3 regions of the Streptomyces sp. QH1-20 genome follow, and region 3 is predicted to be linked to each of the others. Evidence: riboswitches for the same ligand, from Rfam matches in the RefSeq annotation. Region 3 holds a riboswitch; each other region holds the start of a gene.
What was found. A riboswitch is a leader RNA that binds a small molecule or an ion and turns the genes downstream of it on or off. The one in region 3 is predicted to bind cobalamin.
Positions count from the first base shown of each region.

Region 1: it holds a riboswitch for cobalamin, as region 3 does, so the genes downstream of both, AB8O64_RS08865 (cobalamin biosynthesis protein) here and AB8O64_RS30720 (CoA-acylating methylmalonate-semialdehyde dehydrogenase) in region 3, are expected to answer to the same signal.
Region 2: it holds a riboswitch for cobalamin, as region 3 does, so the genes downstream of both, AB8O64_RS01620 (hypothetical protein) here and AB8O64_RS30720 (CoA-acylating methylmalonate-semialdehyde dehydrogenase) in region 3, are expected to answer to the same signal.

Region 1 is NZ_CP166299.1:1,986,334-1,995,937, reverse strand. Features, by position in the region: gene cobO (cob(I)yrinic acid a,c-diamide adenosyltransferase) at 1-566, opposite strand, end outside; gene AB8O64_RS08875 (putative cobaltochelatase) at 566-2,683, opposite strand; gene AB8O64_RS08870 (cobyric acid synthase) at 2,683-4,392, opposite strand; gene AB8O64_RS08865 (cobalamin biosynthesis protein) at 4,422-5,498, opposite strand; cobalamin riboswitch at 5,629-5,771, opposite strand; gene AB8O64_RS08860 (hypothetical protein) at 5,886-6,134, opposite strand; gene AB8O64_RS08855 (anion permease) at 6,167-7,405, opposite strand; gene AB8O64_RS08850 (class II aldolase/adducin family protein) at 7,519-8,190, shown strand; gene AB8O64_RS08845 (alpha/beta hydrolase family protein) at 8,267-9,400, shown strand.
Region 2 is NZ_CP166299.1:325,965-335,568, reverse strand. Features, by position in the region: gene AB8O64_RS01635 (MFS transporter) at 1-1,152, opposite strand, end outside; gene AB8O64_RS01630 (ATP-grasp domain-containing protein) at 1,149-2,381, opposite strand; gene AB8O64_RS01625 (cysteine synthase family protein) at 2,378-3,400, opposite strand; gene AB8O64_RS01620 (hypothetical protein) at 3,397-4,380, opposite strand; cobalamin riboswitch at 4,562-4,790, opposite strand; gene AB8O64_RS01615 (MMPL family transporter) at 4,964-7,180, shown strand; gene AB8O64_RS01610 (sensor histidine kinase) at 7,186-8,361, shown strand; gene AB8O64_RS01605 (response regulator) at 8,363-9,025, shown strand; gene AB8O64_RS01600 (hypothetical protein) at 9,096-9,604, shown strand, end outside.
Region 3 is NZ_CP166299.1:6,811,701-6,821,304, forward strand. Features, by position in the region: gene AB8O64_RS30705 (transglycosylase SLT domain-containing protein) at 273-986, shown strand; gene aceA (isocitrate lyase) at 1,131-2,414, opposite strand; gene AB8O64_RS30715 (short-chain fatty acyl-CoA regulator family protein) at 2,824-4,233, shown strand; cobalamin riboswitch at 4,302-4,484, shown strand; gene AB8O64_RS30720 (CoA-acylating methylmalonate-semialdehyde dehydrogenase) at 4,688-6,187, shown strand; gene AB8O64_RS30725 (acyl-CoA dehydrogenase family protein) at 6,184-7,338, shown strand; gene AB8O64_RS30730 (enoyl-CoA hydratase/isomerase family protein) at 7,335-8,417, shown strand; gene mmsB (3-hydroxyisobutyrate dehydrogenase) at 8,441-9,367, shown strand; gene AB8O64_RS30740 (enoyl-CoA hydratase) at 9,364-9,604, shown strand, end outside.

The DNA.
Region 1 (9,604 bases), 4.8 Mb from region 3:
GGGTGCTTGACCTTCGACATGTCGGTCACCAGATCAGCGAACTCCACCAGCGCCTGCGGGGCGTTGCGGCCGGTGATCACCACGTGCTGTGTGCCGGGGCGGTCGCGCAGCACCGAGATCACCTCGTCCGTGTCGATCCACCCCCAGTGCATCGGGTACGCGAACTCGTCCAGCACGTAGAGCTTGTACTTCTCCGCGGCCAGGTCCCGCTTGACCTGCTCCCAGCCCTCGCGGGCCTTCTCCTCGTTGCTGAGCTCGCCCTCCTTGGCGTCGCGCTGGATCCACGACCAGCCCTCGCCCATCTTGTGCCAGTCGACGCTCCCGCCCTCGCCCGAGGCACCGAGCACCCGCAGCGCGTTCTCCTCGCCGACCTTCCACTTCGCCGACTTCACGAACTGGAACACCCCGATGGGCCAGCCCTGGTTCCACGCCCGCAGCGCCAGCCCGAACGCGGCCGTCGACTTGCCCTTGCCGATGCCGGTGTGGACGAAGACCAACGGCCGGTTGCGGCGCTGACGCGTGGTGAGCCCGTCGTCGGGTACGACGGTCGGCTGTCCCTGTGGCATTACGCGGCCCTCCTGGAGTTCGTGTTCGTTACGGTCCTGACCAGCGCGGAGACGCTGTCCGCGCGCAGCTCGTCGAGGGTCACGACCGGTCCGCGCAGCTCGCGGCCCAGCTCGCCCGCCAGCCCGAGCCGCACCGGCCCCGACTCGCAGTCGACGACCACCGACGCCGTGCCCTCGCCCGCCAGCATCCGTGCCGCCCGCGCCGCCCGGACCAGCGGCTCGGGGCCGCCCGTGGCCCGCCCGTCGGTCACCACGACCAGCAGTGGCCGCCGTGACGGGTCCCGCAGGCGCTCCACCCGCAGCACCTCGTGTGCCTGGAGCAGCCCGGCCGCCAGCGGGGTGCGGCCCCCGGTCGGCAGCTTCTCCAGCCGCGCCGCGCCCGCCTCCACCGACGACGTCGGCGGCAGCGCCACCGCCGCACCCGACCCCCGGAAGGTGATCATGCCGATCTTGTCGCGGCGCTGGTACGCGTCGAGCAGCAGCGACAGCACCGCGCCCTTGACCGCGCCCATCCGCTTACGGGCCGCCATCGAACCGGAGGCGTCCACGACGAACAGCACGAGATTGCCCTCGCGCCCCTCGCGCACCGCCTCCCGCAGATCGTCCCGGCGCACCACCAGGCCCGGCCCCGAACGGCCGCGCGCCCGCTGATGCGGGGCCGCCGCCTGCACGGTCGCCGCCAGGTGCAGCTTGGACAGGGCGCCCCGGGGACGGCGCGCCCCCGTGGTCCGGCCGTGCGCGGTGCGCGCGCGGGAGCGGCGCCCGTCGGCGCCCTCGCCGAGCCCGGGCACGTCGAGCTTGCGCGTCCGGAACGGCTCGGCGGCCCCCACGACGGCCGTATCGCCGTCCTCGGCCTGACCGGTCCGATCGTTCTGACCGGCCGCCGGGTCCGGCTGGGTGCCCGGAGCGTCCTCGGGGGCGGCGGGGGAGTCCACGGGGCCGTCGTCGCCCCGCGTGGGCTCCTCCCGCTGCTCCGGGACCTCCGGGGTGCCCGGCTGTCCGTCCTCGGGGCTCTCACCGCCGCCGGGGCCGTCGTCCGGGCCACTGTCGTCGGGGCCGCCGTCCGGGTCCTCCGGCTCGGGCTCCGGCTCGTCCTCCTCGAACTGCCGGAGGATCTCGTCCAGCCGGTCCTCGTCGAGCCCCGGCGCGTCGAAGGGGTTGCGCCGGCGCCGGTGCGGCAGCGCCAGCAGCGCCGCCTGCCGGACGTCCTCGGCGGTCACGTCCGTGCGTCCCGCCCAGGCGGCGAGCGCCGTCGCCGTCCGCGCGGTCACGATGTCCGCGCGCATGCCGTCGACCTCGAAGCCCGCGCACACCGCGGCGATCCGGCGCAGCGCGCCGTCACCCAGCCGCACGTCCGGCAGCAGCGCGCGGGCGGCGGCGATCCGCTCGCGCAGCGCGTCCTCCTCGGCGGCCCACTTGGCGGCGAAGGCCGCCGGGTCCTCGTCGTAGGCGAGCCTGCGGCGCACGACCTCGACCCGCTCGTCCGTCTCCCGGGAGGCCGCGACCTCGACGGTCAGCCCGAAGCGGTCCAGCAACTGCGGCCGCAGCTCGCCCTCCTCGGGGTTCATCGTCCCGACGAGCAGGAAACGGGCCGCGTGGCGGACGGAGACACCCTCGCGCTCGACGTAGGAGGAGCCCATGGCGGCGGCGTCCAACAGCAGGTCGACCAGGTGGTCGTGGAGGAGATTGACCTCGTCGACGTACAGCACGCCGCGGTGCGCGTCGGCCAGCAGACCCGGCTCGAAGGCCTTCACGCCCTCCGACAGGGCCCGTTCGATGTCGAGCGCGCCGACGAGCCGGTCCTCGGAGGCGCCGACGGGCAGTTCGACCATCCTGGCGGCGCGCGCGCCACCGGCCGCGCGGTCGCCGTCTGCGTGCGGGCCGTCGGGGCAGGCGGGGTCGGGCAGGGCGGGGTCGCAGGAGAAGCGGCAGCCGGTGACGACGTCGACGGCGGGCATCAGCGCCGCGATGCCGCGCACCATCGTGCTCTTGGCGGTCCCCTTCTCGCCCCGGACGAGCACACCGCCGATCGACGGCGAGATCGCGTTGAGCAGCAGACCCAACCGCATGTCGTCCATTCCGACGACCGCGGTGAACGGGTAGGTGGCCGAGGCCATCAGCGGGTACCCCCTTCAAGGGCTTCAAAGGAATGGCTCTGGTCGGGCGCGTCGGAGGCGGCCGTGTTCGCCGGGGTGCTCGCGGTGTCCGCCGCGCCGTCCGACGGTTGTGCGGGGACGGCCGGCTTCTCGCCCGCGGGGGCCTCGGCGGGGTGCGCGGGCGCACCGGGCGGAACGAACGGCAGCCCGGCCGGCACGCCCCGCTCGATCAGCCGCAGCAGCGCGTCCGTGTCCGCGTGGTGCTCGATCAGGTCGCCGAGCCGGTCCAGCTGTTCCTCGCGCAGGGCCGCGAAGCTCGTGTCCGGCGCCGGGACGAAGGACCGGCCCGCCGCGTCCGCCACGCGTCGCAGGAACGCCCGGCGGAAGCCGTCGCTCTCCAGCGAACCGTGCCAGTGCGTACCCCAGACCGAACCCACCCGGCAGCCGTCCAGGAAGGCCTCGTCCCCGCCGGTCACCTCCGCGACGCCGTGGTGGATCTCGTAGCCCTCCACGCGCTCGCCGAGGGCCTCGCCGACCGGGCGCTCCAGCGTCTTCTCCCGGGCGAACCGCACCCGCACCGGCAGCAGTCCGAGGCCCTCGACCGTGCCAGCCCGGGACTCCACGTCGTCCTCGATGCGCTCGCCCAGCAGTTGGTAGCCACCGCAGATGCCCAGCACCGGCCGCCCCTCGGCGGCGCGGCGCTTCAGCGCGTCCGCGAGCCCGCGCTCACGCAGCCAGGCCAACGCCTTCACCGTTCCCCGGGTGCCCGGCACGATCACCAGATCCGCGTCGGCCAGCTCCTCCGGGCGGTCCACGAAGCGCACGATCACGCCCGGCTCCGCGGCCAGCGCGTCCACGTCCGTGAAGTTCGACATCAGCGGCACCGCGCACACCGCGACGCGCAGCACGTCCGCGCCGTGCGGCGGGGCCACCACCGACTCGCGCACCGCGCCGCGCATCGAGACCCGCAGACCGTCCTCCTCGTCGATGCCGAGGCCGTGCGCGAACGGCAGCACGCCCACGGTCGGCCGGCCGGTGAGGTCCCGCAGCATGTCCAGGCCCGGCTCCAGGAGCGTCACATCGCCCCGGAACTTGTTGACCATGTAGCCCGCGATGTGCGCCTGGTCCTCGCGGGACAGCAACGCCGTCGTACCGAAGAAGGACGCGAAGACCCCGCCCCGGTCGATGTCGCCGACCACGACGACCGGCAGCCGCGCCGCCCGGGCGATGCCCATGTTGACGATGTCCGTGCGGCGCAGATTGATCTCGGCGGGGCTGCCGGCGCCCTCACAGATCACCGCGTCGTGCGTACGCCGCAGTTCCTCCAGACACTCCGTCACCGTCCCGAGCAGCGCCTCCCGCCGCCCGCCGTACAGCGAAGCACCCGACGACTCCCCGGGGCCCCCAGGCCCCCCGAAGTACCCGCGCGCGCTGAGTTCGCCCACCGGCTTGCCCAGCAGCACCACCTGGCTGCTGCGGTCGCTGCCGGGCTTGAGGAGCACGGGGTTCATCAGGGCGCTGGGCTCGACGCGGGCGGCGGCGGCCTGCATGGCCTGCGCCCGGCCGATCTCGGCGCCCTCGCGCGTCACGAACGAGTTCAGCGACATGTTCTGCGCCTTGAAGGGCGCGACCTTGACGCCCTGGCGGACCAGCCACCGGCAGATCCCCGCCGTGACCACGCTCTTGCCCGCGTCCGAGGTGGTCCCGGCCACCAGCAGGCCCCCGCCCAGCGGGCCCGTGGGCCCGCTCCTGTCCGCTGTCACCGGTTCCTCCTGTGCTGCGTCGGAGCTATGACCCGTTGTGTGATCCGTAGTGCTGTCCGTACGGCCGGGACGGCCGCCGGAAGTCTGCCCAGGGCGCGGCCGGTCGGCGCACCGCTCGTGGAGCGCGTCGCGGCCCGCGCGCCGGTGACGGCGTACCGCCCGGCGATCGCCACCCCGAGGGCCAGCAGCGACACCCGGCGCGAGAGCCGTACCGCGCGCTCGATGTCGGCCGCCCGGACCGGGCGCAGCTCCGCGCCCAGGACGGGGCGGTGTTCGACGCGGCCCGCGTAGGCGAGGGTGCCGCCCAGCCGCACGCCGAGCGCACCGGCGAAGGCGGCCTCGACGGGACCGGCGTTGGGGCTGGGGTGCCGGGCGGCGTCACGCCGGGCCACCCGCCAGGCGCCGCGCGGGTCGGGGCCGGCCAGGACGGCGAGGGCGGCGGTGAGCCGGGCGCCGGGCCAGCCGACGACGTCGTCGAGCCGGGCCGAGGCCCAGCCGAACCGCCGGTAGCGCGCGGACTTGTGGCCGACCATCGCGTCCAGGGTGTTGACCGCGCGGAAGCCGACGAGGCCGGGCACACCGCCGAGGGCGCCCCAGACGAGGGCGCCCACCACGGCGTCGGAGGTGTTCTCGGCGACGGACTCGACGACCGCCCGCGCGATCTGCTGCGCGTCCAGCGCCTGCGGGTCACGGCCGCACAGATGCGGCAGCCGCTCCCGGGCGACGTCCAGGTCCCCGGCGGCCAGGGCGCCGCCGATGGCCCGGGCCTCACGGCCCAGGGACGTGCCGCCGAGCACGGCCCAGGTGGCGGCGGCGGTCAGCGCGACCTGCGCGCGGGGGGAGTTCCGTACGGCACGGGTCAGCAGCCCGGCGGCCGCGGCGGTGCCGCCCGCGCACACCAGGGTGTGCAGGGCGCCGTAGCCGCGGTGGTCGCGCCACAGCCGTCGCTCGACGCCCTGCGCGGCGCGCCCGAAGGCGGCCACGGGGTGGCCGCGGCGGGGGTCGCCCACGAGGAGGTCGCCGAGAAAGCCGAGCGCGGCACCGGACGCGAAACCGACGTGATCGGCACGCATCGGATCAGACCGCCGTCATGCCTCGGAGGGGTGCACGGAAGACGGAGGGAGGGGGTGTGGGGCGGCAGCCGGGCATCGCGATGTGTCCTCACTCAGGGTCCGCGCCCTGGTTCGACGTGACCGGCGACCAGAGTCTCCTGGCTCCCGGATCGGCGCTGCCCCCGGTCTTCCAGCTCGCTTCGACGAGCCGTGACCCCTATGGACCCACGGGGTGGGGGAGCGCTCCCCGGTGACAGTGGCGGGACCGCGCCGGACTCGCACCGGCTTCCTCTTGCTGTCGCCGTTTGGCCCCGGAAGTCCACCACGGCCCGGGAACGGCCGTCAACTCACGTTTGACCTGCGGCCATGGCCGCCCCGGGCCGTGGGTGGACTGTCGTGCGCGGACGATCAGGCGACGATGAGGTAGATGCCGTACGCGACGGCCGCCGCGCACAGCGCGAAGCAGGCGTACGCGCCGGTGCGCGCCACCGCGGTCGGCGCGGTGGCGGTTGCCGCCGCACCGGCGGCGCCGTCCCGCGTGCCCTGGGGCTTGCGGGACGTGCCGACGATGCCGAGGGTGAAGACGCCCACCATCGCGACGGTGACGACGAGGCTGACGCCGAAGACCTGGCCGAGGGATGCCCAGTCGATGTTCATTGCGTACTTCCTTAAGGCTGGCTGGTCCGGCGTCAGCCGGTCGCGGCGGCCGGGGTGCGCTCGGGCTCACGGGGAGCCGTGGCGGCCTGAGCCGGGACGAACCCGGCCGGCGGCGGGGCGACGGCCTGGAGGGCGGTGGTGACGACACCGGCGGGCTCGGCGACCTGGCCGTCGAGCTCGTTGACGTTGTCGTGCGTCACGGGCTTGCGGCGCGAGGCCAGCCAGATCGCGCCACAGGCGGCGACGGCGAGCACGGCGACCGTGGCGACGCCCCAGTCGCCCTGGTCGGCAAGGAGAGCGGCACCGGCGCCGACGAGGCCGGCGGCCGGGAGGGTCAGACCCCAGGCGGCGATCATGCGGCCCGCGGTGGACCAGCGCACCACGCCGCCCTTGCGGCCCATGCCCGCGCCCATGACGGCGCCGGAGCAGACCTGGGTGGTGGAGAGCGCGAAGCCGATGTGGGAGGAGGCCAGGATGGTGACGGCGGCGCCGGTCTGGGCGGCGAAGCCCTGCGGCGGCTGGATGTCGGCGAGGCCCTTGCCCAGGGTGCGGATGATGCGCCAGCCGCCGAGGTAGGTGCCGAGCGCGATGGCGATGCCGGCCGAGGCGATGACCCACATCGGCGGGTCGGCGTCCGCGCCCAGCGCGCCGCCGGAAATCAGGGCGAGGGTGATGATGCCCATGGTCTTCTGGGCGTCGTTGGTGCCGTGGGCCAGGGAGACCAGGGCGGCCGAGGCGATCTGCCCGGCGCGGTAACCCTTGGCGCTGGCCTCGGGGTCGGTGTCGCGCGCCAGACGGTAGGTCAGCCGGGTCGCCAGCACGGTCGCCAGGCCGGCCACGACCGGGGCGACGACGGCGGGGATGAGGACCTTCATGACGACGGCGTCACCGTGGACGGCGTCCGTGCCCACCGAGGCGATGGTCGCGCCGATCAGGCCGCCGAACAGCGCGTGCGAGGAGCTGGAGGGAAGGCCCGCGAGCCAGGTGAGCAGGTTCCAGACGATCGCGCCGACCAGTCCGGCGAAGATGATCTCCGGCCGGATGCCTGATTCGTCGACGATGCCCTTGGAGATCGTCGCCGCGACCTCCACGGACAGGAACGCGCCGACGAGATTCAGCACGGCCGACATGGCCACCGCGGTCTTGGGCTTGAGCGCCCCGGTGGAGATGGTGGTGGCCATGGCGTTGGCCGTGTCGTGGAAGCCGTTCGTGAAGTCGAACACCAAGGCCGTGACGATCACGATCCCGATGAGAAGCGTGATGTTTTCCATTCACCCAGGCAATCAGCTCGATGGTCAGGTACGCGGCGACCGTAGGGACCCTGGGTGAACGGAAGGTGAACTGGAACGGACCGAGCAGTGACGCCAACCGGAGGCGGATAACGATGACAGCGACCGAAGACCGGATAGCCGACCCCGGGGAGATCCCGCGGACATGGGCGGACGTGGTCTCCACGGCCCGTCGCACCACCTCGGAGGGGCTGGTGGTGGGCACCTCCGGCAACGTCTCCGCCCGGGTGGGCGATGTTGTTCTTGTCACTCCCTCAGGAGTCCCCTACGACCGGCTCGGCCCCGACGACGCCGTCGGCGTCGACCTCGACGGCCGCCGGGTCCTCGGCGAGCTGACCCCCACCAGCGAACTGCCCATGCACCTCGCTGTCTACCGCGCCACCGACGCCCGGGCGATCGTGCACACCCACGCCGTCCACGCCACCGCCGTCTCCACCCTCGTCGACGAGCTGCCGCTGGTCCACTACATGGCGGCGGCCCTCGGCGGACCGGTCCGGGTCGCCCCCTACGCCCTCTACGGCACCGAGGAACTGGCCGGGCACCTCCTGGCCGCCCTCGACGGACGCACCGGAGCCCTGCTGCGCAACCACGGCACGGTCACCTACGGCAGCACCCTCGACCAGGCGTACGACCGCACGGCCCAGCTGGAATGGATGTGCCGCCTCTGGCTGACCGCCGCCACCGTCCCCGGCCACACCCCGACGCTGCTGACCGGAGCCCAGGTGGCCGAGGTCGCCGAGAAGCTCCGCGGCTACGGACAGCGCTGACCCGCGCCCCGGCGTCCCCGACCGGGTCGCCCCCGCCCACTGGCCGGGGACGCCGGGGCCCCACACACTGGAAGGGATGCGCCCGCGTACAGCGGCGGCCCCTCTCCGCACGGCCGCCACGACCGTACTCGGTGCCGGAGCGGCCGCCCTGGCGGCCGGACGGTACGCGAGCGACGCCGCCCTCAAGCCCGCGCCGGGCCGCCCGCCGCCCGGCGAACCACGGCTGACGGTGCACGCCACCGGTGACGGCACGGTCACCCTCACCCGCAGCCTCGCCAGCGAGCGCCCCGGGACGTACGGACTGGTCGCGCGCGGCCTGCACGCCGTCGTCGGCCCCGTCGTCGGGGACGAGCACCCCGCCGACTGCGTCGTACGCCGCCTGGAGCGCGTCGACCACGGCATGGTGCTGCCGGGCACGCGCGCGTGGCTCACCCCGCAGGTCTACTCCGGCAACCCGCGCGACGCCCTCGGCTTCGACCACGCCGACGTCGAGGTGCCCGGCGAGCTCGGGCCGCTGCCCGCCTGGTTCGTGCCCGGCCCCCGCGACACCTGGGTGATCACCGTGCACGGCATCGGCGCCACCCGCGAGCACCCCATGGTCGTCATGCCGTTCCTGCGCGCCCTGCGGGTCCCCGTCCTGGACGTCGCCTACCGGGGCGACCCCGGCGCCCCCCGCCCGACGAACGGAATCAGCCGATTCGGTGCTGCGGAATGGCGCGATCTCGACGCGGCCATCCGCTACGCCCTCCGCTACGGCGCGCGCCGCGTCGTCCTGCACGGCTGGTCCACCGGCGCCACCATGGCCCTGCTGGCCGCCCTGGACTCCGCGCTGTGCCACCGCGTCGTGGGACTCGTCATGGACTCGCCCGTCCTCGACTGGCCCCTGCTGCTGCGCTCCTTCGCCGCCACCCGCCGGGTCCCCGCCGCGCTGCTCCCGCTCGCCGTACGGGCCGCCCAGGGCCGCACGGGGCTGGCCCCGGGCGGGCTGATCACCGCCACCGACCCCGCCCGGCTGACCGTCCCGGCCCTGCTCGTGCACGGCCCCGGCGACACCCTGGCGCCCTGGGAGCACTCCCGGGCGCTCATCGCGCGCCGACCGGAGCTGATCCACCCGCACACCGTCCCGCACGCCCCGCACGCCGGGATGTGGAACGCGAACCCCGCGGGCTACGAGGAGGCGCTGCGCCGCTTCCTGATCCCCTTGCTCTGACGACCGGCCCGATCTGACGTGAGCGGACGTGAACCTCGCTCGGTCAGACGTGATCCGAGGCGGACACGGGCCCGGACCCGATTCCGGTCCCGGGTCCGGTCCCGGGCCGAAAACGAGGGACGCGAGGGCGTCGAGAGGCCTCCGTGACGGCCCCCGTAGCCGGAGGAAAGGATTCCGTACCGCCGGTTACCGGCCCTGAACGGC
Region 2 (9,604 bases), 6.5 Mb from region 3:
CCAGCCGGTCTCTCCGGCACCGAGGCCGAGACCGTAGAGCTGTCCGCCGAGAATCCCGCTGGCGCACGCGCCGAGGCCGGCCGCGAGACGCTGCTGCCCGAACACGACGGCATCGGAGCGCGGGCTGCGGCGCAAGGCCTCCAGGTCGTTCTTCAGGAACAGCACGATGTCACCGAAGGTGATCAGCGCACCGCCCAGGAGCAGCGTCGGACGGGTGCCGGCCGCCAGGACCGCCATCCCGGCGGCGAGCGCGAGGAAACCCCCCACCAGCGCCCACCGGTAGGGCATACGACGGATCCAGCCGGAGGCCAGTGGCTGGACCACGATGACCAGGACGAAGCAGGTGAGCAGCACCAGGCTGTAGAACTCGCTGGACGCCCGCTCCACCGCGAACACAGCCAGATAGTGCTGGAAGTAGAAGTACAGATAGAAGGCCAGCAGATTGGCCGCGAAGGGCAGCGCTGCCACGCCCGAGAGCAGGCCCCGGCCCACCGCCGCACCACCGGCCCTCCCCGCATCCGCGCCGCCGGCCCCACCCGTCGGCCCCACCGGCGCGCCCTCCGCGGGCAGCAGCGCGTGGCCGGCCGTCACGACCAGGAACAGGGCGGCCGCAGCGAGGAACAGCCAACCGGGCGAGGACAGTACGAACGGGCCGGCGATCAGCGGTCCGACCGCCATGCCCGCGTTGAGCGCCGCGTTCCCGGCCGACAGGAACATCGGCCGCCGTGCGTCGTCCACGCCGTGCACCAGATACGCCTTGTTCGCGGGGAGATACAGCGCCGCACCGCAACAGGTGAGGATCAGCGCGCCCACGACGAGCGGCGGCCAGCGCAACGCCGACAGCAGACCCACGAAGCCCGCCGTACGTATCACCAGGGCCCACACCATGGTGCGCCGCAGACCGATCCGGTCCGCGAGCGCCCCGCCGACGACGCCACCGGAGAACTGCACGAGGGACGCCACGGCCAGGACCAGACCCACCGCTCCCAGGCCCATGCCGAGCCGTTCGTGCAGGAACACCGACATGAACGGCAGGACCATGAAGCTGCCCAGCGGGATGAGGAAGGAACTGACCAGCAGGAACCGCAGCGGTCCGCTCAGCCGGAGAAGCGAGACCCCGAGGGGCGCCGCCGTGGCCCGCCCTCCACTCACCCGGCCGCCCGCTCGGTGTGGACCCGTACGGCGTTGGCGGCGGCCACGGCGCGGTGGGTGGCCAGTTCAGCGGTGTCCGCTTCCGCCCAGACGATGCCCGCGTAACCCCGGCTGTCGCCCAGGTGCTCGATACGGTCCCCGACGCGCTTGACCGGATACCAGGCGGGCGACCCCGGCATGTCCTCCAGCCGGTCGAGGCCCGTCACACCCGTGAACACCCCTGCGCGTTCCGGGTATCCGAGTACGAACGCGACCGCCGGGCCGCCCGGCAGCTCCGCGTCGATGAGGCGGGGGCGACGGCCGAGAGAGGCCTCCACCATCGCCTCGTACACATTGCAGCCGAGAGCCCGGCACATGCCCTCCGCGACGAGAGCACCGCCGATCCGAGGATTGATCTCGATGATCTCCGGGCCCGTCACGGTGAGGGCGAACTCGACGTGGGCAAACCGGTCGGTGTACCCCACTGCCGCGAGGATCTCGCCCAGCCACTTCTCCAGCGACAGGCGTTGCGGCTCGGGGAAGGCGACGGGGAACGCGGTGATCTCCTCACGGAAGTGCGGCTCGTGCGACATCAACCGGCTGGAGACGCCCAGCAGCCTGGTCCGCCCCTCCCAGGTGAGTGTCTCGGCGCTGTAGAGAGGCCCGGAGAAGTACGGCTCCGCGAAGAGGCGGCCGGTCAGCCGCCGCCCGCCGGCCTCGCGCAGGGCCTCTTCGAGCTCCGGTAAGTCCCGGGCGAGCCAGACGTTCTGGCTGCCGGTTCCGGCGGTGTCCTTCAGGACGGCGGGGAAGCCCACCTCCTTCCCCAGCCGACGCGGGTAGTCGGCGTCGGCCCCCAGGGCTCCGGCCTCCACTGCCCGGCCCCTCGTCAGGCCCGCCTCGTGGAGCAGATTGCGCACCCTTGCCTTGTCCCGCGTCAGCTCCAGCACGGCGGCGTCCAGGCCGGGCAGCCGGAAGCGGGCCGTCAGCTCGGCACCGACCAGCGTCCAGGTGTCGGTCGAGCTGATGAGCCCCCGCAGCCCCGGGAGGCGGGCGAGGTCCGCGGCCACGGCCTCCACGTCGAAGGTGTCGATCTCGACCACGTCGAGGGCCCCGTCCGGCAGCTGCCGCAGTTCGTGCGCGTAGACGAGCGGGTCGCGGGTCAGCAGCCGGATCCGCTCGCCGAGCGCGTCGGCGGCCCGGACCAGGTGCCCCAGGCCGAAAGTGAGGGCTTCCAGGGAGACCACCGTCACGATGCGAGCTCCTTCTGCCGGCCCGGTGCGGGGCTGCGGTTCCAGGCCATCGTCGACCAGGGCATGGACAGGTCCGCCGGCGACGTGATCTCGGCCGGGCCGAGCGCGGCGGTGTCCAGGGCCTCGCGGTGCCGGGCGAAGACCCGCTCGACGTAGCGGTGACCGGTGTCGGCCCCGATCACCAGATGGAGCCGGCCGGGGCAGCGGCGCGCCTCCCAGGAGGCGGCGAGGTAGGCGGCGCCCGTGGACAGGCCGGCGAACACCGCGTGCTCGCGCAGCAGCGCCACGGCCCCCGCCATGGCGTGCTGGAAGTCCATCCAGTGGATCGCGTCGTACAGATGGTGGCGGACGTTGTCGAAGACGATCGAGGAGCCGATGCCGGCGATGATGGCCTCCGGATCGTGGTGGTCCTCACTGCCGAAGGTGACGCTCCCGAAGGGCTGCAGACCGATCAGACGGACCGACGGATCACGCCGGCGCAGATGCTCGACCAGCCCGCCCGTGGAGGCGCCCGACCCGATCCCCCCGACGACGGTCAGCGGCCGGTCCGGGAGCGCGGTGGCGACGATGTCCGCGAACTCCCGGTATCCCAGATAGTGGATGTCGTCGTGGTACTGACGCATCCAGTGGACGTCGGGACGCTCCGCCAGGATCTGCCGCACCCGCGCCACGCGCAGCTCCTGGTCGAGTGCGAGGTTCTTCGACGGGGCGACCTGCTCGACGGTGGCGCCGAGGATCTCCAACTGGGCGCGGGTGGTGGCGTCGACGGTGGTGGACGCGACGATGTGGCAGCGCATGCCGTAGCGGTGACAGGCCAGCGCCAGTGCCTGGGCGTAGATTCCGCTGGAGCTGTCGACGAGGGTCTGCCCGGGCCGGACCGTGCCCCGGTCGAGCAGTCGGCGCACCGCGGCGAGCGCGGAGTAGATCTTCATGGATTCGAAGCGGGCCAGGACCATGCCGTCGGACAGTCGGATCAGGTGCGGGGACTTGAGAGCGTCGGCGATATGGGCGTGTATCACCCGTAGCCTCCTTGGGCGAATGAGCACTGGTGGCCGAGCGTGTGGAAGAAGCCGGACAGTTCGTCCTTGAGCGCGGGGGAGGGGCGGCGGGCGAAGAGATAGCCGACGAGGCAGCCGGTGTGCGCGACGAACACACCGTCCGCCCCGAACTCCTCGCGGTGTGCCAGCACGGTCTCGAACGTGGCTTTGGGCAGCACCTCCTGGGAAAGAGCGGCGCTGGTCGTCGCCGAACGGGCGACAGCCGCGGGATCGGCTGCCGAGAAGCCCTTGAGGAGATCGGTCAGGCAGCGCTCGTAGTCCGCTGACCGCCGCAGGTAGTGCCGCAGCAGCAGCGGGGTCACCGCGGCCGTGTCGACGGTGCCGGCCTCCGTGATGAACGCGGTGTGGAAGGCGATGGCGGTTCCCATGCGGCGGACGACACGGTGCCGGTCACTGAGATACAGCGCGAACTCGTCGAGGAAGACACTGTCCGCGCGTTCGATCGCGGACAGCACCTCGATCACCGCACGCGGGTCGTAGGGCAGCGAGAAGATCCGGAACAGACAGCGCAGCGTCGCCACGATGTCGGCGGTGGAGCTGGCCATGCCCACGCCGACGCGCAGGTCGGAATGGGCACTCCACCGGCCCGGCGGCAGGGTCAGGCCGTAGCGCTCCAGGAACAGCCCGGCGGCCCGCGCCGTCTTCTCCCCGGCCGGCAAGGCCCCCGGAGGGCCGGCACCCCGGGTGAAATGCACCCAGGAGTGCCGGTCGACGGGGAAGGAGACGAGCGCGATGCGTTGCTCGCCCTCGTGTCGGAGCGGCCCCTGGAACAGCTCCCCGAGGGTGCCGTGGCACACCCCCGAGAAGGTCCGCCCGTCCCGTGCACACGGAACGCGGAGCACGGGCCGCGCGTCGACGACGGCTCGATCGGTCTGCGGCGCCGTGCCGACCGCCGTACGGGAGGGCGGGACGGGGGCGCCCCCTTGCCCGGAGGACGTCACCGAGGCGGCCTGGGGGGAGGGCGGCGAGGGACATCGGTCACCAGGGCACTCCTTCGCGCGTCGCCGGGATCCCGGGACCGCTGAGGGCACGCGAAGGAACAGCGGACGCCGCCCGGCACGAGCACGATGCCCACCTGCACCCGCCGGCCCACCCTCGAGGCCACCGCGATCAGCGCGTGCGGGCCGCACGCGCGCAGTGGGCAGGTTTCGGACTCGTGGGCCTGCGAGGTCGCACGCGACCTACCTCGCACCTACCGGCCGTCGCTTCCCGGACCCGTTCTCCCGGACCGGTGCCGATGACGACGTTCGTTCCCACTCACCGTTGCGGGGCAGTCCCGGACTCCCACCGGGTTCCCTCTTACGACGCGGCTGCCAGGCGGACAGCGCGAACCGACTGCGCCTCCAGAGTAAAGGGGCGGACGCGTGTGCGACAGGGGGCCTGACGACCCCACCGGGGTGTGAGGGAAAGGGACTTGGGGCGAAGGGGGCTGGGGGCGACCCCTCGTGTCCACCGACCGGTGGACACGAAGTTCAACCGGTCGAGGCTCATGGCAGCGGCACCCCGGCGACCAGCATGGACACCATGACGACCTTCCCTGTACGTATGGCCCGTTGGAGTGCCGGGCACCCGTGGCGCGCGATAGGCGGCTGGTTCCTGTTCGTCGCCCTGTGTCTCGGCGCCGGGATCTCGGTGGGCGCCAACGCCGCCACCAGTGAGGATTTCCGCGTCGGTGAAGCGGGCCGGGCGGAGGCCATGGCGGCCGGGGGCGGACTGCACCAGAAGCCCGTGGAGCGCGTGCTGATCACCGCGAAGCCCGGCACGGACACGCTCGACCGGACCGCCGCGGACACCGCCGCCCGGGACATCACCGCCCGGATGCGGAAACTTCCCGAAGTCGCCTCCGTGGGCGCGCCCGTGCGCTCGGCCGACGGCAGAGCGGTCCGGGTCGATGTGACCATGAAGGGCCCCGAGCTCGACGGCAAGAAGCACGTCGCACCGCTGCGGGCGCAGACCGCCGCGGTGCGGGCCGCACACCCCGCACTGCGCGTGGAGGAAACCGGCAGCCCCTCCATCAGCAAGGGCGTCGAGAAGCTGCGCGGCGACGACCTCTCCCGCACGGAGATCATCGCGCTGCCCGTCACCCTGATCACCCTGCTGTTCGTCTTCCGCTCCGTGGCGATGGCCACCGTGCCGCTGCTGCTGGCACTCTCCTCGATCGCCGCCGCCATCGGCCTGTCCATGCTGGCCTCGCACGCCTTCCCCGACGCGGGCGTCGGCACCAACGTCATCCTGCTGATCGGCCTGGCCGTCGGCGTCGACTACACCCTCTTCTACCTCAAGCGCGAACGGGAGGAACGCGCCCGGGCGGGCGGCCGGCTCAGCTCGCAGGCCGTGGTGGAACTCGCCGCGGCCACCTCCGGACGGGCCGTCGTGCTCTCCGGGCTCGCCGTCGCCGTCTCCAGCGCGACGCTGTACCTGGTGGACGACGTCATCTTCTCCTCGATCGCCACGGGCGCGATCGTCGTCACCCTGGTCGCCGTGGTCAGCTCGCTCACCGTGCTGCCCGCGCTGCTGGCCACGTTCGGTGAGCGGGCGGAGCGCCGCGCGCTGCGCAAGGCCGCCCGCGCGGCCGGGAGCGGGACCGCACAGCCGAAGCACCCCCGGCAGCCGAAGGGCGGTGCCGGTCGCCTCACCGGGGCCGTCCTGCGCGCCACGAGCAGGCGTCCGGCCGCCACCCTGACCGTCGCCGTCCTCGCGACACTCGCCCTGGCCGCCCCGCTGCTGGACCTCGAACTGACCGACATGGGCCGCGAGACCCACTCCCGCTCCATCCCCGCCATGCAGACGTACGACCGGCTGAACCACGCCTTCCCGGAACTGAAGTCCATGCACCAGGTCGTCGTACGCGCTGAGCCCGCCCTCGCCGACGAAGTGACCGGCGCGCTGCGCGAACTCGCCCGCCGCGCCGAAGCCGACCCGGCCCTCACCGGCACGGCGGAACTGCGCACCTCACCCGACCGGCGCGTCAGCCTCCTGGAACTGCCCGTACCGCACCACGTGAGCTCCGACGCGGCGCAGACATCCCTCGAACGCCTCCGCGGGACGTACGTACCGGCCACCGTCGGCCAGGTGACCGGCGCCCGGACCGCGGTGACCGGGGACGTCGCCCGCTACGCCGACTACCCCGAGCACCAGAAGCAGAAGCTGCCGATCGTCATCGGGTCCCTGCTCCTGGTGACCTTCGCCATGACGGTGTGGGCGTTCCGCTCCGTGCTCCTCGGCCTCATCGGCGTGGCACTGAACCTGCTCTCGGCCGCCGCCTCGCTCGGTCTGCTGGTGCTGGTCTTCCAAGGCGAATGGGCCGAGCCCCTGCTCGACTTCACCTCCACCGGCTCGGTCGGCTCCCGGGTACCGCTGTTCCTGTTCGTGATCCTCTTCGGCCTGTCGATGGACTACCAGGTGTTCGTCATCAGCCGGATCCGGGAGGGTGTGCTCCGCGGTGTGCCGACCCGGCAGGCCGTACTCGAAGGCATCGGCGGCTCGGCGAGTGTGGTGACCAGCGCCGCCTTCGTGATGGTGACGGTGTTCGCCAGCTTCGTGCCCCTGCACATCATGGAGATGAAGCAGATCGGCTTCAGCCTGGCGGTGGCCGTACTGATCGACGCCTTCGTCATCCGTATCGTGATCCTGCCCGCACTCATGCTGCTGCTCGGCGACAGGTGCTGGTGGCCGTCGCGGAACGGTCGCGGAGCACCGCCCGTCGTCCCGGTCGGCCGACCGCTCGAAAACGTAGGCTGACCAGCATGATTCAACGGCCACAGCCCAACGACCGGTTCTGGATACCGACGCTTCACCGGTGGTACACCGTCGCCTGGGTGCTCCTCGGTCTGGCGCCCTCCGTCATCGGTGTGCGGAACGATTCCGGAGCGGCGAAATACTGGTCGCTGGCGCTGCTGGCCGTGATCTCCCTCGGCTACGCCACCCTGCGTCTCTTCCCGGGCAATCCCGTGTGGCGTCCGCGCGTTCATCTGAGTGTCCTCGCCCTCGGTGTGGGGGCGATGGGCGGTCTGCCGGGCGGGGGCGCGGCGCTGTTCATCGTGTCCCTCCCGCAATTCTGGATGTTCGCCGCGAGCCCGGGATCGGCCATTGCCTACAGTGGCGCCGCCGTGGTGGTGACCGTGACCGCCCGGGCCGTTCGGCACACGGAACTCCTCACGGGCAACGTCGCCTTCACCGTCATCGGCTACGCGGCCGGTGTGCTCGTCGGGCTGCTGGTGCATCGCATCGTGCGGCAGAGCGACGAACGTGCCCGCCGACTGAACGCCGAGCTGGAGAACGCCCACCAGCAGCTGGTCGAGGCCCACCAGCGCCAGGGCGCCGCGGAGGAGCGGGAACGGCTCGCGCGGGACATCCACGACACCCTCGCCCAGGGTTTCGCGTCCATCATCGTGCTCGCCGAGGCGGCCCGCTCCGGACTCGGTACCGACCCGGGGAAGAGCGCCCAACAGCTGCTCTCCATCGAGCACACCGCCCGCGAGAACCTCGCCGAAGCGCGCGTCCTGGTCGGCTCCGCCCCCCAGAGCGGCGTCGCCCCCGGCTCGGTCGCCCGCGCCCTGCGCCGCACCCTGGACCGCTTCGCCGAGGACACCGGCCTCACGGTCGACGCGGAGCTGCCGGACGTCGAATGCGACCAGCAGACCCGGATCGCCCTCCTGCGCTGCACGCAGGAGTCGCTGGCCAACATCCGTAAACACGCGGCCGCTTCCACCGTGGGCGTCGTCCTCGCCGACCACGGCTACGGTCTGGAACTGGAGATCACCGACGACGGCCGCGGCTTCGTCGTCGCGGACTCCTGCGGCTTCGGCCTCGACGGCATGCGCAAGCGGCTGGCCGAACTCGGCGGCGAGCTCACGGTCACCAGCTCGGTCGGCGACGGCACCCGCGTCCTCGCCATGGTCCCCACGAACGGTCAGGTGTGACATGACGGCTGTGACAGCGACAGAAGGAAACCTCCGCATCATCGTGGTGGACGACCATACGGTGATGCGCGCCGGCGTGGTCGCCCTGCTGGCCTCGGAGCCCACCATCGACATCGTCGGCGAGGCGGGCAACGGCCGGGAGGCCGTCGAGCTCGCCCGGCGCCTTGAACCCGATGTGGCCCTGATCGACCTGCGCATGCCGGTCCTCGACGGGGTGGCCGCCACCAGGGAAATCGTGGCGGGCCAAACCGGGACGCGTGTTCTGATCCTGACGACGTACGACACCGACGTCGAGATCGAGCGCGCGGTCGAGGCGGGCGCCATCGGCTACCTCCTCAAGGACACCACGCGCGAGCAACTCGTCGACGCCATCCGCTCCGCAGCCCGGGGCGAAACCGTCCTGGCCCCCCGGGTCGCGCAACGGCTCATGGCCAGAATGCGGCAACCCGCCCCGGTCGCCCTGACCGCACGGGAGCGGGACGTACTGAACGCGGTCGCCGACGGCCTGTCCAACGCCGACATCGGCAAACGCCTGGCCATCGCGGAAGCCACGGTGAAGACGCACCTGCTGCGTGTCTTCGCGAAGCTCGATGTCAGCGACCGCACGCACGCGGTGGTCACAGCCCTCGAACGCGGCCTGCTCAGCCGCCTGGAGCGGGGGTAGGCGCGGGGGCGGGAGCAGGGCGGGGGAACGAGGTCGCGGACGGGTCCGCACACCTGCCATGGTGTCCGTCATGAGTTCCGAGCCGATCGACCGGACCCGCCACTACGACCCGGGAAGGGGATTGGTGCAGTTCACCGGCTGCATCATCGTGGTCTGCCCCCGGTGCGGCGGGTCCGCGCTCGTCGTACCCGGCCCCGGTCTTCCTGAGCCACGCCACTTCGGCGAGTTGCTGTTCCAGCCGCGGCGCCTGACGTGTGCGGGGTGCGGTGCCGTCGACGGCTGGGAACCCGAGGCGCGGGGCGCCGGCGTGGTCGGCGCCGTGCCGGGTGGTACGCACGACCCGTTCTTCCGGCGGCCGCTGTGGCTCCAGACCCGCTGTGCCGGGCACATCCTGTGGGCGTACAACGAGGAGCACGTCGACGAACTGGGCGCGCACATCGGAGCCCGGTTGCGTGAACGGGGAGGCATGCGTCCCACGATGGCCATGTTCGCCCGGCTGCCACGGTGGATGCGGGCGGCCGGCAACCGCGACGAGGTGCTGGCCGGCCTGGAGACGCTCCGGAACCTGGCCACGCGGTC
Region 3 (9,604 bases):
GGGTGTGGTGTGAGGCCGCTCATGGGACCCAGATCACTTACGAAGCCGGGTAGTGGGGTTCCGATTCGGACATTTGGGTGTGAAGTGGGGTGGTGGATGGGGTTCGGGGTGGGTGGTTGTTCGCGGGTGGGGTAGTAGGTCACACCTTTGCCAGGGGCTTTTCGGGCCGCTAACAATTGCCGAGTCGCATGGCGCCGTCGATCGAGAAACGGCGCTTTCTTCGCGCCGATCCGGCCCGTGCGACTCACGCGATTGGAAGAGGTTCAGCCAGCATGCGCTCCACCACCACCGGTACCGCCCGACTGACCACGCTCCACAAGATCTCCGCCGTCGGCCTGACCGCTGCCGCGGGTGCTGCCGCCCTGGCCTTCGCCGTCACCCCCGGCCAGGCCGCCGAGACCCCCTCCATCGCCGTGAAGCCGGTCGCGTGGACCACCACCGACCTCGGCGCTCACGACCACGTCGGCACCCAGTCCGACAAGGCCGCCGCCAAGGCCAAGGCCGACGCCGCTGCCGCCAAGATCAAGGCCGACGCCGCCGCGAAGGCCAAGGCCGACAAGGCCCGCGCCGACCAGCAGGCCGCCAGCCGCTCCCAGGCCCGCACCCCCGTCAAGCCCGCTCCCGCCAAGCCCGCCGCCCCGGCGGCTCCGGTGAAGAAGGCCTACGCCGACAACCTCGACGGGTGGATCAAGGAGTCCCTGGACATCCTGAAGTCCAAGAACATCCCCGCCACCTACGAGGGCATCAAGCGCAACGTCATGCGCGAGTCGACCGGCAACCCGCGTGCGATCAACGACTGGGACATCAACGCCGCCAACGGCGTCCCCTCCAAGGGCCTGCTGCAGATCATCGACCCCACCTTCAAGGCCTACCACGTCGAGGGCACCTCCTGGGACCCCTACGACCCCGTCGCCAACATCACCGCCTCCTGCAACTACGCCGCCGACAAGTACGGCTCCATGGACAACGTCAACTCCGCGTACTAAGGGAGTCGACCCCGCACGCCGAAGGGCGGCAGCACCCCACCAGGTGCCGCCGCCCTTCGGCGTGTCCCTCCGCAGCGGCCCGGGCCCCTCAGCCCCGGCCGTGACCCGGGCCCCTCAGCCCCGGTCGTATGTGTGGCCCCCGGCCTAGTGGAACTGCTCCTCCTCCGTGGAGCCGCGCAGCGCGAGCGTCTCCGCGGCGGGGTTGAGTGCCGTGCTGACCTGGTCGAAGTAGCCCGTGCCGACCTCGCGCTGGTGCTTCACGGCGGTGAAGCCGTGCCGCTGGTCGGCGAACTCCCGCTCCTGGAGGTCGACGTAGGCGGGCATGCCGTGCTCCGCGTAGCCCCGGGCCAGGTCGAACATGCCGTGGTTGAGGGAGTGGAAACCGGCGAGGGTGATGAACTGGAAGCGGTAGCCCATCGCCCCCAGCTCCCGCTGGAACTTGGCGATCTGGTCGTCGTCGAGCGCGGCCCGCCAGTTGAAGGACGGCGAGCAGTTGTAGGCGAGCATCTGCTCGGGGTGCTCGGCGTGGACGGCCTCGGCGAACTCGCGCGCCTGCGCCAGGTCGGGGGTGCCGGTCTCCACCCACAGCAGGTCCGCGTACGGGGCGTAGGCGAGGCCCCGGGAGATTACGGGCCCCATGCCGGGCTCGACGCGGTAGAAGCCCTCGGCGGTGCGCTCGCCGGTGCAGAAGCGGGCGTCGCGCTCGTCGACATCGGTGGTCAGGAGATTGGCGGCGAGCGCGTCCGTGCGGGCCACGATCAGGGTCGGCACATCGGCGATGTCGGCGGCGAGGCGGGCCGCGTTGAGGGTGCGGATGTGCTGGGAGGTGGGCACCAGGACCTTGCCGCCGAGGTGGCCGCACTTCTTCTCGGACGCGAGCTGGTCCTCGTAGTGGATGCCGGCCGCACCCGCCGCGATCATCGCCTTGGTCAGCTCGAAGGCGTTGAGCGGGCCGCCGAAGCCGGCCTCGGCGTCGGCCACGATCGGGACGAGCCAGTCGACGGCCGCGCCGTCGCCCTCGGCGGTGGCGATCTGGTCGGCGCGCAGCAGCGCGTTGTTGATGCGGCGCACCACGGTCGGTACGGAGTTGACGGGGTACAGGCTCTGGTCGGGGTAGGTGTGCCCGGCCTGGTTGGCGTCGGCGGCGACCTGCCAGCCGGAAAGATAGACGGCCTGCAGTCCCGCCTTGACCATCTGGACGGCCTGGCCGCCGGTCAGCGCGCCGAGCGCGTGGATGTAGTCACGCTCGTGGAGCTGCCGCCACAGCCGCTCGGCGCCGCGCCGGGCCAGGGTGTGCTCCTCCCGGACGCTGCCGCTCAGCCGCACCACGTCCTCGGCGCCGTACGAGCGCCGCACGCCCTGCCAGCGCGGGTCTGTCGCCCACCGCTGTGCCAGCTCCTCGGCCGTCGTCGTCCCTGTCTGCGCCATGACCGCCTCCCAGTGTCGCCGTGCCGCGTGAATCCGCGCCGGATCCGCGTCGCATCCGCAGCGCCTCCGCGCCGGACCCGCACCGAACGTGCTCGGATTTCTGCCAAGAATGTGAAGGGAAGTGTTTCCCCTGGTAAGTACGGCCCGCCGTAGCTCCGTTGAGCGGGCAATGTCGAGAAACCGGGGCTCCGGCGGGCCGTGCTACGACTCTGGCAGTGGCACTCAGTGTCATCAACCCTGGCGGATTGCCAAGTTCTGTGAATCTTCCCGGGCTTGTCTGCCAACTTTGCCAACTCTGTCAACCTTGCCGAGCTGCCATGGCCGGGGTCCGCTCGCCCCGGCTAGGGTGAGCGCACGGAGCCGGGGGCGGCCGGAGGGGGCCTGGGGTGAGCGGGAACACGAGCGAGGCATGAGCAAGACATACGCGGGGGTGCGACTGCGGCGGCTGCGCGAGGAACGGCGGCTCAGCCAGGCCCAACTGGCCCGGATGCTCGCCATCTCGCCCAGCTACCTCAATCAGATGGAGCACGACTCCCGCCCGCTCACCGTGCCCGTACTGCTGCGGCTCACCGAGGCGTTCGGCGTGGACCCCGGCTTCTTCTCCGAGCGCGACACCGGCCGCGTCCTGGCCGACCTGCGCGAAGCCCTCGCCGACGAGGTGGCCGCCGCCCGTGTCTCGCCCACCGATCTGTCGGAACTCGCCTCCCGGCTGCCCGCCGTGGCGGCGGTGCTGCTCGACCTGGGCCGGCGCAACCAGGCCCTGACCGAGCGGCTCGCGGAGGTCGCCGAGCGCCGCGGCACCGACGACCCGGATCTCCCGCGCTCCGCCCACGAGGAGATCCGCGAGTTCTTCTACCGTCGGCAGAACTACCTTCACACCGTCGACACCGCCGCCGAGGAACTGGCCGCCGAGATCGGCATCCGTCCCGGCGAGGTGCTGCCCGCCCTGGCCGCCCGGCTCGCCGAACGCCACGGGGTCCGCATCGCCGCCGACGCCGACCACCTCCACACCTACGACCCCCGCGCCCGGGTGCTGCACCTGTCGAACCGGCTGCGCCCCGGCCAGCAGGCCTTCCGGATGGCGACCCAGCTCGCCCTGCTCGAGTACGACGGGGAACTCACCCGGCTCGCCTCGGAGGACTACGACGAAGACTCCGCCGTCCGGCCGCTGGCCCGGATCGGCATCGCCAACTACGTCGCCGCCGCGCTGATCCTGCCGTACCGCGAGTTCCACGCCGCGGCGGAGGAGCTGCGGTACGACATCGAGCGGCTCGCCGACCGTTTCGGGCTCGGCTACGAGACCGTCTGCCACCGGCTCAGCACGCTGCAGCGCCCGCGGCTGCGCGGGGTGCCCTTCTCCTTCGTACGGGTCGACCGCGCGGGCAACATGTCCAAACGGCAGTCGGCCACCGGCTTCCACTTCTCCCGGGCCGGCGGCACCTGTCCGCTGTGGAACGTCTACGAGGCGTTCGCCTCTCCCGGCCGCATCCATGTGCAGATCGCGGCCATGCCGGACGGGCAGCGCCATCTGTGGACCGCCCGCACCGTCACCCGGCACCGGGGTGGCTGGGGCGAGCCCGGCAAGACCTTCGCCATCGGGCTCGGCTGCGAGATCCGCCACGCATCCCGGCTCGTCTACTCCGACGGACTCGACCTCGACAACGCCACGGCCGCCACCCCCATCGGCATGGGCTGCCGGATCTGCGAACGCCTGGACTGCCCGCAGCGGGCCGTCCCACCGCTCGGCCGGCCCCTCGCCGTCGACGAGAACCGCAGCACCTTCGTGCCGTACCCGGTGCGGGACGCCGGGCCCCGCTGAACCCGGGCCTTGATCCGGGCCGCTGACACTCCGGGCCGGGAGACCCTGGACTTACTAGGACGTCCAACTATATGTTCGGGGGACAAGGTCCGCGGTGCAGGGAAGCCGGTGTGAATCCGGCACGGTCCCGCCACTGTGACCGGGGAGTTCGTCCTCGCGGTACACGCCACTGACGAGCGGGATGTCGGGAAGGCACGGGGACGCGCGGTGATCCGGGAGTCAGGATACCGGCCGCGGAACGTTCCGTGTTGTCCACGAGGATGGAGCAGACACGCATGGCACCGGTCCGTACCCACGACCCTGGTGATCCGGCGCGGCGAGCGGCTGTTCCCGCTCGCTGACGGTTCCCGGCCCTTCGCGTCCCGCGACCCGTCGGCGGCCGCGCGCAACTCGCGCCCTCCGCCGGACGCTTCGCGCCGTCCTCGGATCTCACCTGACGAGAGCAGGCTCTCCCATGGTCCGTGAACTCACCCATTTCATCGGCGGCAGGCACACCCCGGGAACATCGGGTGCCTACGGCGATGTGTACGACCCCAACACCGGCGCCGTGCAGGCCCGGGTGCCCCTGGCGAACCGGGCCGAGACCGAGGCGGCCGTCGCCGACGCGGCCGAGGCCCAGCGGGAGTGGGGCGAGTGGAACCCGCAGCGCCGGGCCCGCGTCCTGCTGCGGTTCCTCCAGCTCGTCGAGGGCGAGAAGGACTCCCTCGCCCGGCTGCTGTCCTCCGAGCACGGCAAGACCGTCCCCGACGCCCTCGGCGACATACAGCGCGGTCTGGACGTGGTGGAGTTCGCCGCCGGCATCCCGCACCTGCTCAAGGGCGACTTCAGCGACAACGCCGGGACCGGCATCGACGTGCACTCCCTGCGCCGCCCGATCGGCGTGACAGCGGGCATCACCCCGTTCAACTTCCCCGCGATGATCCCGCTGTGGAAGGCCGCCCCGGCCATCGCCTGCGGCAACTCCTTCATCCTCAAGCCCTCCGAGCGCGACCCGTCCGTCCCGCTCCGGCTCGCCGAGCTGTTCCTGGAAGCGGGCCTGCCGCCCGGTGTGCTCAACGTCGTCAACGGAGGCAAGGAAGCCGTCGACACCCTGCTCGAGGACCCGCGGGTGCAGGCGCTCGGCTTCGTCGGCTCGACCCCGATCGCCGCCCGCATCTACGCCACCGCCGCCGCCCACGGCAAGCGGGCCCAGTGCTTCGGCGGCGCCAAGAACCATCTGATCGTGATGCCGGACGCCGACCTCGACCAGGCCGCCGACGCCCTGATCGGCGCGGGCTACGGCTCGGCCGGGGAGCGCTGCATGGCGATCTCCGTCGCCGTGCCCGTCGGCGAGGACACCGCCGACGCGCTGGTCGCCCGCCTCAAGGAGCGGATCGGCACCCTGCGGATCGGCCGGTCCGACGACCCCGAGGCCGACTTCGGCCCCCTCGTCGGCCGCGACGCCGTCGACCGGGTCCGCGGCTATGTGGACCTCGGAGTGGAGGAGGGCGCCGAACTCGTCGTGGACGGGCGCGGCTTCACCCTCGCCGGGCACGAGAACGGCTTCTTCGCCGGCGCCTCCCTCTTCGACCGGGTCACCCCGGACATGCGGATCCACCAGGAGGAGATCTTCGGGCCCGTCCTGTCGGTGGTCCGCGCGGCGGACTACGAGGAGGCGCTGCGGCTGCCCTCCGAGCACGCCTTCGGCAACGGCGTCGCGATCTTCACCCGCGACGGGGACACCGCCCGCGACTTCACCCGGCGCGTGGACACCGGCATGATCGGCGTCAATGTGCCGATCCCCGTGCCGGTCGCGTACCACTCCTTCGGCGGCTGGAAGCGCTCCGGCTTCGGCGACCTGGGCCAGCACGGTCCGGACGCCATCCGCTTCTACACCCGCACCAAGACCGTCACCTCGCGCTGGCCCTCCGGGGTCAAGGAGGGCGCGAGCTTCACCATCCCCACGATGGGATGAGCGCCATGACGACAGGCCTCACCGAGGACCAGCTCGCGCTGGCCGGGACGACGCTGGACTTCGCCCGGGAACACCTCGCCCCGCATGCCGTCGCCTGGGACCAGGACAAACACTTCCCCCTCGACGTGCTGCGCAAGGCCGCGGGCCTCGGTCTCGGCGGCGTCTACGTGCGCGAGGACGCGGGGGGCTCCGGCCTCACCCGCGCGGACGGCGTGCTGATCTTCGAGGTACTGGCCACCGGCTGTCCCTCCATCGCCGGTTATCTCTCCATCCACAACATGGTCGGCTGGATGATCGACCGCTACGGCGACGAAGCCCAGCGCGCCCGTTGGCTGCCCCGGCTGTGCTCGATGGACACCCTCGGCAGCTACTGCCTGACCGAGCCGGGCGCGGGCTCCGACGCCGCCGCGCTGCGGACCCGCGCCGTACGCGACGGGAACTCCTACGTCCTGACGGGCGTGAAGCAGTTCATCTCCGGCGCCGGAGCCGCCGAGGTGTACATCGTCATGGCGCGCACGGGCGGGGAGGGGCCGGGAGGCATCTCCGCGTTCGTCGTCGAACGGGACGACCCCGGGCTGTCCTTCGGCCCCGACGAGAAGAAGATGGGCTGGAACGCCCAGCCCACCCGCCAGGTCGTCCTGGACGGCGTCCGCCTCCCGGCCGACCGCCGGCTCGGCGCCGAGGGCGACGGCTTCCGCATCGCCATGAACGGGCTCAACGGCGGCCGGCTCGGCATCGCCGCCTGCTCCCTCGGCGGCGGACAGAACGCCCTGCACCGCAGCCTGGAATACCTCGCCGACCGGGAGGCCTTCGGGGCACCGCTGCTCGACGCCCAGGCACTGCAGTTCCGCCTCGCCGACATGGCGACCGAACTCGCCGCCGCCCGCGCCCTGGTCCGCCAGGCCGCGGAGGCCCTGGACCGCGGCGACCCCCAGGCGGCGCAGCTGTGCGCCATGGCCAAACGCTTCGCCACCGACACCGGCTACTCCGTCGCCGACCGCGCCCTGCAACTGCACGGCGGCTACGGCTACCTCACCGAGTACGGCATCGAGAAGATCGTCCGAGACCTTCGCGTGCACCGGATCCTGGAAGGAACGAACGAGATCATGCGCCTGATCGTGGCCCGCGGACTGACGGGAGCCGCCCGATGACCCCGACGACGGACGGCAGTGACGACTGCGTACTGCTGCGCACCGAGGGCCGTGCCGCATACCTCACCCTCAACCGGCCCAAGGCCCTCAACGCCCTCAGTCACACCATGGTGCGCCGCGTCGACGAGGCTCTCACCGTCTGGGAGCACGACCCCGCCGTCGAGACCGTCGTGATCAGCGGCGCGGGCGAGCGGGGGCTGTGCGCGGGCGGCGACATCCGGTCCATCCACGCCGACGCCCGCTCCGGCGGCGACGCCTCGGCGGCCTTCTGGCGCGACGAGTACCGGCTCAACGCCCGTATCGCCCGCTACCCCAAGCCGTACGTCGCCCTCATGGACGGAATCGTGATGGGCGGGGGAGTGGGGATCTCGGCCCACGGCAGCGTGCGGATCGTCACCGAGCGCTCCAAGGTCGCGATGCCCGAGACGGGCATCGGTTTCGTGCCCGACGTGGGCGGCACCTATCTGCTGGCCCTCGCCCCCGGGGAGCTCGGCACCCACCTCGGGCTCACCGGGGTGCCCGTGGGCGCTGCGGACGCCCTGCTGTGCGGCCTCGCCGACCACTTCGTACCGGCCGACGCGCTGCCCGCCCTCGCCGCGGACCTCGCCGCCGGGTCCGTACCCGACGTGCTGCCCCGCCACGTCCGCGAGGCACCGCAGGGGCGGCTGGCCGAGGACCGGGAGTGGATCGACCACTGCTACGCGGCCGACACCGTCGAGGAGATCGTCGAACGGCTGCTCGACGCGGGCGTGCCGGCCGCCAAGGAAGCCGCCGGGACGATCCTCGCCAAGTCGCCCACCGCCCTCAAGGTCACTCTCGCCGCGCTGCGCCGCGCCCGGGACCTCGGGCCGCTGGAGCGCGTCCTGGAGCAGGAGTACCGCGTCTCCTGCGCGGCGCTGTCCGCCCCCGACCTGGTGGAGGGCATCCGCGCCCAGGTGATCGACAAGGACCGCGCCCCGCGCTGGTCACCGGCGACGCTCGCGGAGGTCGACGAGGCGGACGTGGACCGGTTCTTCACACCGCTCGGCGCCCGGGAACTCTCCCTCGCCGACGAGGCCCCGCAGGAGGTGCCCTGGTGAGCCCCGTGGACCCCGTGAGCCCCGTGAGTACGGTCGTCGGCTTCGTCGGACTCGGCCACATGGGCGGCCCGATGGCCGCCAACCTCGTCAGGGCCGGGCACCGGGTGCGCGGCTACGACCTGTCGGCCGCGTCCCTGGCAGCCGCTGTGGCCGCCGGTGTCGAGCCGGCCGCCTCGGCGGCTGAAGCCGCCGCGGGCGCGGACGTGGTGATCACCATGCTGCCCGCCGGCCGCCATGTCCTCGCCCTCTACCAGGACGAGGGGCTCCTCGCGGCGGCGACGCCCGGCACCCTCTTCGTCGACTGCTCCACCATCGACGTGGCCGACGCCCGGGCTGCCCACGACGCCGCGGCGCGGGCCGGGCACCGCGCCCTCGACGCGCCCGTCTCGGGCGGGGTGACGGGCGCGGAAGCCGCCACCTTGACCTTCATGGCCGGGGGCGGCGAGGCCGAGTTCGCGCGGGCCGAGCCGCTGCTGTCGGCGATGGGCAAGAAGGCCGTCCACTGCGGAGCGGCAGGCTCCGGTCAGGCCGCGAAGATCTGCAACAACATGATCCTCGGCATCTCGATGATCGCGGTCGGCGAGGCGTTCGTCCTCGGCGAGAGCCTCGGCCTGTCCCACCAGGCCCTCTACGACGTGGCCTCCACCGCGTCCGGCCAGTGCTGGGCCCTCACGGTCAACTGCCCGGTCCCCGGCCCCGTCCCGGGCAGCCCCGCCAACCACGACTACCGGCCCGGCTTCGCCGCGCCCCTGATGGCCAAGGACCTCGGCCTCGCCGCCAACGCCCTCCGCGCGGGCGGGGTGCACGCCGAACTGGGCCTGCGGGCCGCGGAACTGTACGCGCAGTTCGCCGACGGCCCGGGGGCGGCGGAGGACTTCTCCGGGATCGTCCGGACGATCAGGGACCGGTCCACCCAGAACACCGAAGAGAACGGAAGGGCCACCGCATGACCTACGAGACGATCCTCGTCGAGTGCAAGGGCCGCACGGCCCTGATCACCCTCAACCGGCCGAAGGCCCTCAACGCCCTCAACCTCCAGGTCATGAACGAGGTCGTCGAGGCCACGGCCGCACTCGACCGCGACCCCGACATCGGCTGCATCGTCCTCACCGGCTCGCCGAAGGCGTTCGCGGCCGGGGCCGACATCAAGGAGATGCGGCCGCAGGGGTACATGGACATGTACCTCA